4 regions of the Paenibacillus naphthalenovorans genome follow, and region 3 is predicted to be linked to each of the others. Evidence: predicted binding sites of a transcription regulator. Region 3 holds the regulator's gene; each other region holds the start of a gene.
What was found. Region 3 encodes Rex, which represses fermentation and respiration genes when NADH is low (regulators of the CRP and FNR family bind a similar motif). Its sites were predicted from a motif close to TTGTGAAATATTTCACAA; they were not measured.

Region 1: nadA (quinolinate synthase NadA) is a predicted target of Rex. The motif match lies at 1,719-1,736, and genes of this name have one in related genera.
Region 2: qoxA (cytochrome aa3 quinol oxidase subunit II) is a predicted target of Rex. The motif match lies at 1,272-1,289, and genes of this name have one in related genera.
Region 4: IJ22_RS19615 (DUF1641 domain-containing protein) is a predicted target of Rex. The motif match lies at 1,874-1,891, and genes of this name have one in related genera.

The regions. Positions count from the first base shown of each region.
Region 1 is NZ_CP013652.1:4,519,686-4,522,892, forward strand. Features, by position in the region: gene ftsH (ATP-dependent zinc metalloprotease FtsH) at 1-1,515, shown strand, start outside; gene nadA (quinolinate synthase NadA) at 1,803-2,741, shown strand; gene nadB (L-aspartate oxidase) at 2,784-3,207, shown strand, end outside.
Region 2 is NZ_CP013652.1:171,970-175,176, forward strand. Features, by position in the region: gene IJ22_RS00820 (AI-2E family transporter) at 1-1,042, shown strand, start outside; gene qoxA (cytochrome aa3 quinol oxidase subunit II) at 1,319-2,362, shown strand; gene qoxB (cytochrome aa3 quinol oxidase subunit I) at 2,352-3,207, shown strand, end outside.
Region 3 is NZ_CP013652.1:2,204,697-2,207,903, forward strand. Features, by position in the region: gene IJ22_RS10930 (inorganic phosphate transporter) at 1-732, shown strand, start outside; gene IJ22_RS10935 (redox-sensing transcriptional repressor Rex) at 779-1,402, opposite strand; gene dinG (ATP-dependent DNA helicase DinG) at 1,399-3,207, opposite strand, start outside.
Region 4 is NZ_CP013652.1:3,999,077-4,002,283, forward strand. Features, by position in the region: gene IJ22_RS19605 (hypothetical protein) at 1-40, opposite strand, end outside; gene IJ22_RS19610 (purine-cytosine permease family protein) at 77-1,528, opposite strand; gene IJ22_RS19615 (DUF1641 domain-containing protein) at 1,988-2,419, shown strand; gene IJ22_RS19620 (NAD(P)/FAD-dependent oxidoreductase) at 2,447-3,207, shown strand, end outside.

The DNA of each region.
Region 1 (3,207 bases), 2.3 Mb from region 3:
TATAATGAAGAGAAAAAACGCGTCACTTTCGAGGACGTCGCCGGAGCCGATGAAGAGAAGCAAGAATTGGTAGAAGTGGTGGAATTTCTGAAGGATCCCCGCAAATTTGCGGCAGTGGGTGCCCGCATTCCGAAAGGGGTTCTGTTGAACGGGCCTCCGGGTACAGGGAAGACGCTGCTTGCCAGAGCTGTGGCCGGTGAAGCCGGTGTGCCGTTCTTTAGCATCAGCGGTTCCGATTTCGTCGAAATGTTCGTCGGTGTCGGTGCATCCCGCGTGCGCGATTTGTTCGAGAATGCAAAAAAGAACGCCCCTTGTATTATTTTTATAGATGAGATCGATGCCGTGGGTCGCCAGCGCGGAGCCGGTTTGGGCGGTGGGCATGACGAACGCGAGCAGACGCTCAATCAGCTGTTGGTTGAGATGGACGGTTTTGGCGCAAACGAAGGGATTATTATTATCGCTGCGACAAACCGTCCGGATATTCTCGATCCGGCCCTTCTCCGTCCGGGTCGTTTCGACCGCCAGATTACAGTAGATCGTCCGGATTTGAAAGGCCGTGAAGCCGTCCTGAAGGTACACGCCCGCAACAAACCGCTGAATAAGGACGTGAAGCTGGATCAACTGTCCCGCTATACGACCGGATTTACCGGTGCGGATCTTGAGAATCTGCTTAATGAGGCAGCGTTGATCGCAGCCCGCCGCAACCGGAAGGATATCTCGATGTCTGAGATCGAGGAGGCTTTCGACCGTGTCATCGTCGGGACGCAGAAGAAAAGCCGGCTGATCAGCGAGCGGGAGAAGAGAATGGTCGCTTACCACGAGGCGGGCCACACCATTGTAGGTCTTCATGTGGAGAATGCCGATGTGGTGCATAAGGTCACGATCATTCCGCGCGGCCGCGCAGGCGGTTACGTGATGATGCTGCCGAAGGAAGGCGAAGACAAAATGATGCAGACGAAGTCCGAGCTGCTCGATAAAGTCACCGGACTTCTGGCAGGCCGGGTATCCGAGGAGCTGTTCATCGGAGAAATCGGAACCGGCGCTTATAGCGACTTCCAACGAGCTACCGGCATTATTCGCCGCATGATTACGGAATTCGGGATGAGCGACAAGCTTGGTCCGATGCAGTTCGGCACATCGCAGGGTCAGGTCTTCCTGGGCCGCGATTTTGGGCACGAGCAAAACTATAGCGATGCGATTGCTTATGAAATTGACCAGGAGATGCAAGCGATGACCCGCGCTTGCTATGAACGGGCCAAAGAAATTCTTACCCAATATAAAGACCAGGTTCGTCTTGTAGCGGAAACCTTGATCGAGAGGGAAACCCTTGAGAAGGATCAAATTAAAGAGCTGATCGAAAAAGGTTCGCTGCCGCCTTTGGAGAAAGACGGCTCCTCTGAAGCCAAATCCGAGGAAGTGAAAGTGAACATCCAAAGTCAGCCCTCGCAGGAAAGCAAAGAAAGTCAATCGGATTTGGATAAAATATATTCCAAAGACCCAGATAAAGATAAATAACCATACGCTAAACCGGTGCTGGAAACAGCACCGGTTTTTGTATTTTACAGGGTCCATGACGGCTTTTTGCGAAACTGGACTTATGACCGGGTACGGATGAACAGGGGTTCCGGAATTGTGGATTTTTTCCGGGTTTTTCAGGTGATTTAAACATTGACATAGCTTTATCAGTTGTGTAAATTAGGTGTAAATCTTTATAAGCTTTGTGAACATTTTCACCAGACTGCTCTAGTCAATGAATGAATTTTTCATACCGGCTGCAGGGGCTGAGAAAAGGATGGTACCTCATGGAAGCATTAGCATTGGAGCGAAAAAAGGAGCAGCAGCAAGAGCTGAAGGAACGAATCGCCCAGTTGAAAAAAGAGCGTAATGCCATTATTCTTGCTCATTATTATCAACGGGATGAAATCCAGGAAGTGGCTGATTTTCGGGGCGATTCTTTCTTATTGGCGCAGAAGGCCGCATCTACCGATGCCGACGTTATTGTATTTTGCGGCGTGCATTTTATGGGAGAGAGCGCAAAGATTCTGGCTCCGAACAAAACAGTGCTCATTCCCGATGAAAGGGCCGGCTGTCCGATGGCGGACATGGTCAATGTGAATGGCCTTCGGGAGTTGAAGAAAAAGCATCCGAATGCCAAGGTCGTTGCGTATATCAACACATCGGCCGAGGTTAAAGCGGAGACGGATATTTGCTGTACGTCGGCGAATGCGATCAAGGTGATCAATTCGGTCGATTCCGATGAAATCATCTGGGTTCCGGATAAAAATCTGGGGGATTACGTTTCCAAATTTACGGACAAAAAAATGATTATTTGGGAAGGATATTGCAACACACATGACATGTTGACCGTCAAAGATGTAGAGGAAATGAAAGCGCAGTATCCGAATGCTCAATTTGTGGTTCATCCGGAATGCCGTCCGGAGGTCGTAAAGCTTGGCGATTTTGTCGGCAGCACAACGGCGATCATTAAATACTGCAAAGAATCCGACTGCCAGGAATTTATCGTCGGCACAGAGGATGGAACCGGTTACCAGCTGCGAATGGACAGTCCGAACAAGAAATTCCATTTTGCCACGAAGTATTTGGTTTGTCCTAATATGAAAGTCAACAATTTGAAAAAGGTGGTCAAATGTTTGGAGACGAACAGCCCCCAAATTTATGTGCCACAACACGTGGCCGATCAGGCCAGAGCATCCTTGGAGCGCATGTTGCAGGTCAAGTAGCATGCGCTACTTCTCTTCTTGGACGGGTGGGGTTGGGAATCAATGATACCGCGGTACTTGGTTAATTTTGATTTGGAGAAGCTTCCTCATGTTTATACGGATGTCATCGTGATCGGCGCAGGAATCGCCGGTCTTTTTACCGCTCTGAAAGCATCGGAAAAGCATAAGGTATTGATGGTGACGAAAAAATCGCTGCTGGACAGCAATACCCGGTATGCTCAAGGGGGAATCGCGGCGGTTATATCGGATGAGGATTCTCCTGCCTATCACCGGCAGGATACGCTCATTGCCGGAGCGGGGCTGTGTTCTTCGGCCGCGGTGGATGTGCTGGTTCATGAAGGTCCTGCAGGCGTTACGGATTTGATCCGTATGGGTACCGAATTCGATATGGAGGACGGCCGTTTTGCCTTAACTAAGGAAGGGGCGCACAGCCAACGGCGTATTCTGCACGCTCAGGGCGACGCAA
Region 2 (3,207 bases), 2.0 Mb from region 3:
CATTCTGGTACTAAACAAAATCCCTTACGTATTCTCGCCTCTCGTTGTGCTGGTCAAGACCGTGCTGCTTCCGCTTCTCCTCACAGGAATCGCCTTTTATTTGCTCAATCCTATTGTCGATTGGATGGAGAGAAAGAGGATCAAACGGGTTTATGCGATCTTCCTTCTGTATCTGGTCATTATTTGTGCGATTACCCTGCTCCTGGTGACGGTTGTACCGCTTATCCGCGAACAAGTACTTGGGCTGATGGATAACATCCCCAGATACAGCAAAGAGTTCGAAACCAGGTTCAGGCAGCTCATAGGCAGTCCGATTTTTAATCAGCTTCAGCAAACGCTGGGTACGAGCTCAACCGACTGGATGAACAGCCTGTCATCCAGAGTTTCCGCAATTGTGAATCGTGCGGGAGCGAGTATCGGAAGCTTTGTGGGGGCTGTAACGGAAACCATTCTCGCTGTCATTATCGTACCGTTTATATTGTTTTATCTGCTGAAGGACGGACGAAAGCTCCCACAATATATTTTGGGCTTCATACCTACAGCGCTTCGCGATGAAACGCACCGGGTGATGATCGAGATGAATAATCAGATCAGTTCTTATATCCGGGGACAGATCATCGTCAGCTGCTGCATCGGCTTCTTATTATACGTGGGCTACCGCATTATCGGTTTGGAATATTCCCTTGTCCTGGCGATCGTAGCGGCCTGTACGAGTATCGTACCTTATTTGGGTCCGGCGATTGCCATCACACCGGCTCTGATCGTGGCCACGATGACTTCACCGGTCATGCTGCTGAAAATGATCGTGATCTGGACCATTGTTCAGTTAATTGAAGGCAAATTCATCTCGCCGCAAATTATGGGCAAAACGCTGCAGATTCATCCGATTACGATCATTTTTGTTATTTTAACGGCAGGCAACTTATTCGGAGTGCTTGGCGTGATCTTGGCCGTTCCCGGCTATGCCGTATTGAAAGTCATTGTTTCTCACTTGTTCGAATGGATGAAGGAACGATCCGGGTTATATACACCTGTAGATTGATATGGCTATTTGAGAAAAAAGGCATCCCTGAGAGGATGTCTTTTTGCCGTTTTGGCGATCCGCAAGAACACGGCGTTTTCTCGAGCGGTTTGGCTCCCTTCAGAATTTTTATGAAACAAGTAAATTCCCGGATTTGTCACAGTTTTAACCGATCTGTAACACTTTCCTTGAAAAGGCCGTGCTATGATCTAGTTATCAAGTGAAATGAATCACAAAGATTTTGAACAGATTGTGAAATTTTTCGCAATCTCTGTTTCTGAAAGGAGATGAGCCACCATGAATTACCGCAAGCTGCTATTTTCTCCACTGGCAATCATTTTGGTTGTGCTGCTAAGCGGCTGCGAACCGAATCTGGTTGTTTTTCAACCCCAGGGACCTGTGGCCAGAAGCATTATGGAGCTGATTAACTGGTCATTGATTTGGATGCTGCTTGTCGTTGTTGTCGTGTTCGGGCTGTTCGGTTATATTGTATGGAAATATCGCGAGAGGCCTGAAAATAAAGATTATGAGCCGCCGGAGGAGCACGGCAGTACGCTGCTGGAGGTCATTTGGACCGCGATTCCGATCCTCATCGTTGTCGCCTTGACGATCCCTACGGTAACAACGCTGTATGATTTGGAGGAAGTCCCCAAGGGCTATGAGGAAAAAAAGCCGATTACGATTCATGTCACTTCGGCGGATTGGAAATGGATCTTCAGCTATCCGGAGCAGGGGATCGAGACCGTCAACTATGTCAATATACCGGAGGATACGCCTATTTTGTTTAAATTAACGTCGGCCAGCACCATGCAGTCTTTCTGGGTTCCGGCTTTAGGCGGACAAAAATATACGATGGGCAAAATGCAGACGCAATTGTATCTTGTCGCGGATCATCCCGGTTCGTATTTAGGCCGGAACACCAACTTCAACGGCCGGGGATATGCGGATATGGAATTTGAGGTGTTGGCTCAAACCCAAGAGGATTTTGACCAATGGGTAAAGGATGTCGCCAATACCGCTCCGAAGCTGACGGAAGAAAAATATGAAGAGCTGTTGAGACCGACTCATTTGGGACGATTGACTTTTTCCAATACGCATCTGGAATGGGTTAACCATGCGGAGCCCGATTCCTTGACGTACACCCATCCTGAGCTGTACAGGTATCACGGTTATCAGGGCAAAGTGTTTGAGGAAGAAGATAATTATCAGAACAAAGGCAAAGGGAACGCAGGGAACATAGATAACACCGGGAACAAAGGTAATCCCGGGAACAAAGAAACCAGTCCTGTAGAGCAGAAAGAACAGAGTAACACCGACGGAGGTGGGCATCATGGGCATTAAATGGGATGAGTTTTTTATAACGGGGGATCCGTTAATTCTAGGTTCTCAGATTGCCATTCTTTTGACCATAATCGGGATTGTCGCAACACTGACTTATCTCAAAAGGTGGAGATGGCTGTGGAAGGAATGGCTGACCACCGTCGACCATAAACGGATCGGAATTATGTATATCATCTCCGCTGTTCTGATGTTTTTCCGCGGAGGCATGGACGGCTTGTTAATGAAGGCGCAAACGTCCAGGCCGGAATTGCAGTTTTTGAACGCTCAGCATTACAACGAAATTTTTACGACGCACGGCGTGATTATGATTCTGTTCATGGCGATGCCGTTCCTGATCGGATTGATGAACGTCATTATTCCTCTGCAAATCGGAGCGAGGGATGTGGCTTTCCCGCAATTGAACGCCTGGAGCTTCTGGCTGTTCTTCAGCGGTGCGATGCTGTTTAACATCTCGTTTGTAATCGGCGGATCTCCCGATGCGGGATGGACTTCCTACTTCCCCCTTGCGGGTAAAGAATTCAGTCCCGGCATAGGCAACAACTATTATGCCATTGCTCTGCAGATCGCAGGGATCGGCACGCTGATGACAGGGATCAATTTTATCGTCACCATTCTCAAAATGAGAACCAAAGGCATGACTTTAATGAAAATGCCGATGTTCACCTGGACGACATTAATCACATCCGTGATCATTGTGGCTGCCTTTCCGATCTTTACGGTGGCGCTTGCCCTGATGACGTTCGACCGGTTGTACGGCACCCATTTCTTTACCTTATCCGGCGGCGGTCTGGATATGCTGTGGGCGAACCTGTTCTGGCTTTGGGCTCACCCGGAAGTATATATTG
Region 3 (3,207 bases):
TGGAACCTGCTTACGTGGTATTACGGGATTCCCTCATCGTCATCTCATACGCTTATCGGATCGCTGGCCGGAGCGGTCATCGCCGGAGGCGGGCTTAGCAGCGTCAACTGGTCGGGATTCCAACAAATCGTACTGATTCTCATTTTATCGCCTATCGTTGCATTTGGCACCGGCTTTATCATTATGTGGATTATCCGTCAACTGATATTGGCGAGCGGCAATCAATCACGCTCCAAGCTTAACCGTACTTTCCGCGGCTTTCAGATTTTATCGGCCGGGCTGCTGTCCTTTTCTCACGGGGGGAACGACGCTCAAAAGGCCATGGGGATTATCGTATTCGGATTGGTTGCTCTCGGCTACCAATCGGATTTGGAAGTTCCGCTTTGGGTGAAACTTTCCGCGGCCACCGCTATGGGGCTCGGAACTTCGATCGGCGGCTGGAAAATCATTAAAACCGTGAGCAAAAAGCTGCTGAAGATTGAACCGATCAACGGCTTTGCCTCCGACCTGAACTCATCCATCGTGATTCAAACGTCCACCCATCTCGGGATGCCGCTTTCGACGACCCATGTCATTTCGTCATCGATTATCGGTACCGGTTCAGTCCTGAGATTTCATGATGTCAAATGGGGCACAGTCACCCGGATGGTCATGACCTGGGTCATCACGATCCCGATCAGCATGGTGCTGGCCTTTCTGATTTACAAAATTATTTTCCCCTTTATATCGTAAAAAAAGACAAGCCCGGTGCAACTGGATCATTGCACCGGGCTTCCTTTTATTCCTCCAAATAATAGGCCAGACTTTGCAGATCCGTCGTGAAATCCGCATGGTGTACGCGAACCCCGCTGGGCACCTTGATAATCATCGGAGCAAAGTTGAGAATGGCTTCCACCCCTGCCTCGACAAACTGGTTGGCCACATGCTGCGCCTCCATGGCAGGAACAGTTATGATCCCGATCCGCACCTTTAGCGCTTGAATCGTATCGCAAAGCTCCTCCATCGGTTTTACCTTCAAATTGTTGATCGATTCTCCGATTTTTGTTTTTTGGGAGTCGAACACGGCCACAATTTTCATGTTATCCTTAAGATAAGCGTTATAATTGCATAACGCCCGGCCCAGATTCCCTGCACCGACCAATGCAACCGGGATCACCTTGTCGATCTTTAATATTTGCCGGATTTTTTCAATCAGATAGTTCACATCGTATCCAATGCCCTTTTTCCCGAATTCTCCGAAATAGGCCAAATCCTTGCGGATTTGAGCAGGGTTTAAATCCAGCTTTTGCCCCAGGTCCTGAGAGGATACCGTTTGTACGTTTTTCTTGCTGAGTTCATTCAGAAATCGGAGATAGATCGGAAGCCGACGAACAACCGCTTCGGATATTTTCGGAGTTTTCATTCTGCATTTTCACCCATCCACTGCTTTATTCTTGGTACCAACTGATTCGAATTCATGTGCTCGATCTTCGGGCCTGGCAGCGAATATAAGAAATACTTGCCATAGTTCGTATCGATAACGCGAGTGTCGTATATAATCACAATTCCTTTATCCGAAGCCGTTCGCACCAGACGTCCGAAGCCTTGCTTGAAGCGAATGACCGCCTGGGGTACGGACAGCTTCATAAAAGGATTCTGGTTCTTTTGCTTCAGCTTTTCCGTCTTCGCTTCAACAAGCGGATGATTCGGAGGCTGAAACGGAAGCCTCACAATCGCCAGACAGCTGAGCGCATCGCCGGGAATGTCCACACCTTCCCAAAAGCTGCTCGTCCCAAGCAGCACACTGGCTGGGTTGCTTTGAAATAACCGGGTCAGCTTGCTTCGGTTGCTGCTGTCTACGCCTTGACCAAGTACGGTCACTCCGAATGAAGAGAGCATGTCCTTCAATCCCGCATGAGCGGCCTTGAGCATCCGGTTGGATGTAAACAATACCAGCATCCGGCCGCGCGTTTCGAGCGCCACTTCCGCCAGCGACGGCACCAGCTTGTCCAGAAATTCCTTCTCGCCGCTGGCTCCCCGCAGCGTCGGAAAATCCCGGGGTATGGCGACCAGCGCCTGCTTGCGGTAATTGAAGGGCGATGGCAGCTGAACGGTTTTGAGCTTACCGTCCGGATCCCCGTAAGCCAGCCCCAGCTGCTCGCAGGTGTAATCAAACGATTTGCCGACCGAAAGCGTAGCTGAAGTCATAATCACGCTGTCCTTCACTCCGAAAAAGGTTTGACGCAGCATTTCGCTGACATCTACCGGCACACAGAAGAGCTGAAGCGAACGGTTCTTATTGTACATGCCGCCTTCGAGCCAGTAGACATAATTGTCATCGGGCATCGTCATAAAAAAATGCAGCGCATCCCGATGCCTGTACAGTTCCTTCACGGTTCCGGTCAAATCGGTGATCGAGCTTTGCACATCGTATTCGTCCTGAACCTCTTTGATTTCCATGATCATCCGGTCAAGCCGGTGCAATGCTTCATTGAAATGAAGCTGCATGTTCTCCTCTAAGATCAGCAGCTTGTCCCAGCCGGCGGGCAGCTTGTCCTTCTTCACCCGGTACACGAACGAGCTGCCCTCCGTTTGGCTGCCATCCCCCCCGGAAACAAGCAGTTGATAGAGCAGTTCGGTCAGCTGATCCCATTCCTCTTTTAGTTGCACAAGCTTCTCCACGGCCTGATCGATCATTGCGCACCAGCCTTGCGACCGTTCTTCCTCAAATTTCTGCAGCCGCAAGCGCAAGGAGGACAACTGGCCGGACCGGGAATCTTTATATAACCAATGCAGCGTATTCATCAAGCCATGGTAGTGCAGGTCAATGCCCAAATGCTTGCCGGCCACTTCTTCAAAATGATGCGCCTCATCGATCACCAAATGTTTATATGCGGGCAGCAGCCGGTTTTCCGCTTTCGTATCCGTGAACAGCATCGAATGGTTTGTAATGATGACATCCGCCGTATTGGCGTCATGCCGGGCACGATGGTAAAAGCATTTTTTAAACCAGGGACATGCACGGTTCAAGCATGAATCCGCATCGCTTGCCACCGTATGCCAGAACTGTTGGCCTTTGTTTCCAAAATGAAGCTCCTCTTCATCTCCGCGCGCTGTCTCCCCAAGCCAAACCAGCATTTGACCTGCGGTGATCCGGTCGTCCCATCCGTGTTCAAAATCAAGCGAGTTCAGTTTTTGTTCGAATTTGCGCAAGCACAAATAATGGCT
Region 4 (3,207 bases), 1.8 Mb from region 3:
CGATGAGTTTGGAACAAATCTCACATTGATCTTTAGTCATCTTATCACCACCTGTCCACTTAATCCAGACCTTCCTCTACCCGTCAGGCGCTTTTCCTCTATAGTAGGAAGGAGGTATCCAATGGGTCTCCCGGTCATACGGAAACTCGGTAAAATAATAAAAGCCTCTCGTGGCTGCAGTCAAAATAATATGCAGTACAGCGCCGACGATCATGGATAAAAAGGATGCATAATATATCGGATATAGCCCCAGCATGCCGAAAACCCCGACAGATACGCCAAATCCCAGAGAAATCAATCCCGTCGGATTCCACCGGTATAAGAAAGGCCTGCGGTATTCGATAAAATCGGTTGGCCCCAGTCTAAGCAGCTTACGGCATACATAATGATCGGCGAGCATGATAAAGATCCATGTATTCGTCAAAATCCCGGTAATCGCCAGCCAGTTTTCGAGGTACTGCACAATATTAAAAGAATAAAACACGCATCCCAATACATAAACTATGATCATCCAAAACTGGCGCCCGGGCTTAAATCGGAAGGCCAGCGAAAACGTATTGGAAAGAGCCAATGAACCGGAATACAAATTCATGACATTCACCCGAAACTGGGTAACCAGAACAAACAGCACTCCCCAGATTCCTATCACCTTCGGGAAAACATAGCCGGAATCCGCAGCCAGCATCTTAGCATCGCCACCTGTAATCGTGGGCATTAACGTGTAAGCAAACAACGGCCCGATGAGGATTGTAACAAACATCGGGACAAGCATGCCGATCATGGCCAGGAATCCTCCCCGATATCCCGAATTTTCTTTTGCAAAACGCCCGTAATCGGCAGCCATAAGACCTTGAAACACCATTTGCCCATTCGCCATCATGAATGCAATCCACATCGAGTGTTCCGGAAGCCACGGCAGCACCCACCGATCCGGTCCCGCAACCTGATAATGATGGGTCAATTGATATAAACAAAGTCCGAGCAATAAGGCGTATATCACGACTCCCCAGGTTTGGAAAATTTGCAGTGCCTTCATTCCATACCATACAAACAACAGCTTGACCAAACCTAATGCCCCAAATATCAAGGTCCCTTCTACCGCATCAAACTCCACATGAAAATATAAGGAAATGGCATGCGTTACAATCGTACCTTCAAATAAAAAATAAAATACATAGTTCATTCCGTAAATGAAAGAGGTAACGGCAGAACCCATATAACCGAAGCCCATGCCGCGCGTCATCAAATCTATGGTCAGCCCTTCTTTGCTGGCTAAACGGATCATCATCATACCGATGATCGTCGAGCCGATAAAAAAATAGCTAAGCGGCCACAGCATATCAGGCCACCCTACGACATAACTCAACTGCGCCCCGAAGGTGAAAAAAAACATGGCCGTTGAGTTGCCGAGCAGAACGGCAATGATGGCCGGAATCGGCCAACGATAATACGAAGGAATCTTACGGATCGCATAATCTTCAATGTGTTCGGATCGAGTGGTTTGTGTCGGACCTTGGAACCATTTCATAGAAATACTCCCTCATAAACTTTCCAGCTTTCCAGCATATATTGAATTCCGGGTTTGTCGTGTGGTTTGGAGCAAAATAGGGAGCACCCTACGAAATAACTTCATGTAATATAATATAACATAAAATAAATGAATTGTGGCTTCCTTTATGAATATGATCTAAACGGTGTTAGAGGGTATCGCTTCTTTCATAACTAATATTTTCCTGAGTTTTTGGTAAAAAATTGGAGATCGAGGTGGTAAAAATTTTTTAATAAAAAAATGACACAAAATCATGCAAAATGTACAAAATAGGTGTACAATAAGAAAAGTGGCTCGGATGCGTGCAATTCTGTGATCCATTCAATGTGAAGATTTTCACAACGGAAAATATAGTAAATTATGTTTATTATATATAACATCCATATTTGCAGCGACGAGCAAGATACTATTTACACGAAATAAGGAGGAACGTAGCAAATGTTAGAAACAACCATTCAGAAATCGGAACAAGAAACTCCCGCGGTACAAGGGAAGCCGGATGTGCTGGATCAATTGTTAAAGCCTGAAGTGCAAGAATCCTTGACTGTGTTGGTGGATCAGCTTCCGAAGCTCACCGAAATGATGACGCTTCTAACGAAAACATATGATCTGGTGCAAAAAGTAGCTACAGACCGCGTGCTTATTCAAGATATGGTAGGCGGTATCCAGGAAGTGGTCAAACCGCTCGAGGAAAAGGCAAAAGCCATAGCGTCGGCCGCAATCGAAGCCAATGATCGTGCCGAGCAAAGCGATGCCACCATCGGCCTGTTCGGCATGCTGAAATTGCTTAAAGATCCGGAGCTGCAAAGAATGCTGCGTTTTGCGCAAGCGTATCTGGATATTATGAACGAAAGAAAACAAAAAGCCTAATTGATGGAACTGAACGGGGGACTGAACGTGAAAAAGCAAATTTTAATTTTGGGTGGCGGCTACGGCGGCTTGTTAAGCGCCCTTTCCGCTCGTGCAAATTTATCGATAGAAGAAGCTTCGATTACTGTAATCAATCGCTTTGGGACGCATCAAATCATTACGGAGCTGCACCGTCTTGCTGCAGGTAACGTGGCGGAAAAAGCTGTTGCGCTGCCATTGGAAAAATTGTTTAAAGGCAAAGACATCCAATTAAAGGTCGGAACAATTGAACATATCGATTTGGAAGCGCGTAAAGTCTTAGTGGCCGACGGCACAACCTACAACTACGACGCATTGGTTCTAGCTCTTGGCAGCGAAACCAACTTCTTCGGCATTCCAGGTCTTCAAGAAAACAGCTTTACACTGAAATCCGTAAACGATGCTAACCGCATTTACAAGCATGTGGAAGAACGGATTCGCGAATACAGCAAAACGAAAAATAAAGCGGACGCTACTTTCGTTATCGGCGGCGGCGGCCTCACAGGCGTCGAGCTGGTTGGAGAACTTGCGGACGAGCTGCCGGGCATTTGCCGCAAAAACGGCGTGAATTTTGAAGATGTATCGCTCTACCTGGTCGAAGCTATGCCAACCATTCTGCCGATTTTCTCTGCGGATTTGATCGAACGTGCGACAGCGAGCCTGGAAAAACGCGGTGTGCAGTTCTTGACAGGTTTGGCAATTACCGAAGTGAACGGCAACACCGTCAGCTTGAAAGACGGCAGAACCATCGAAACCAACACACTGGTTTG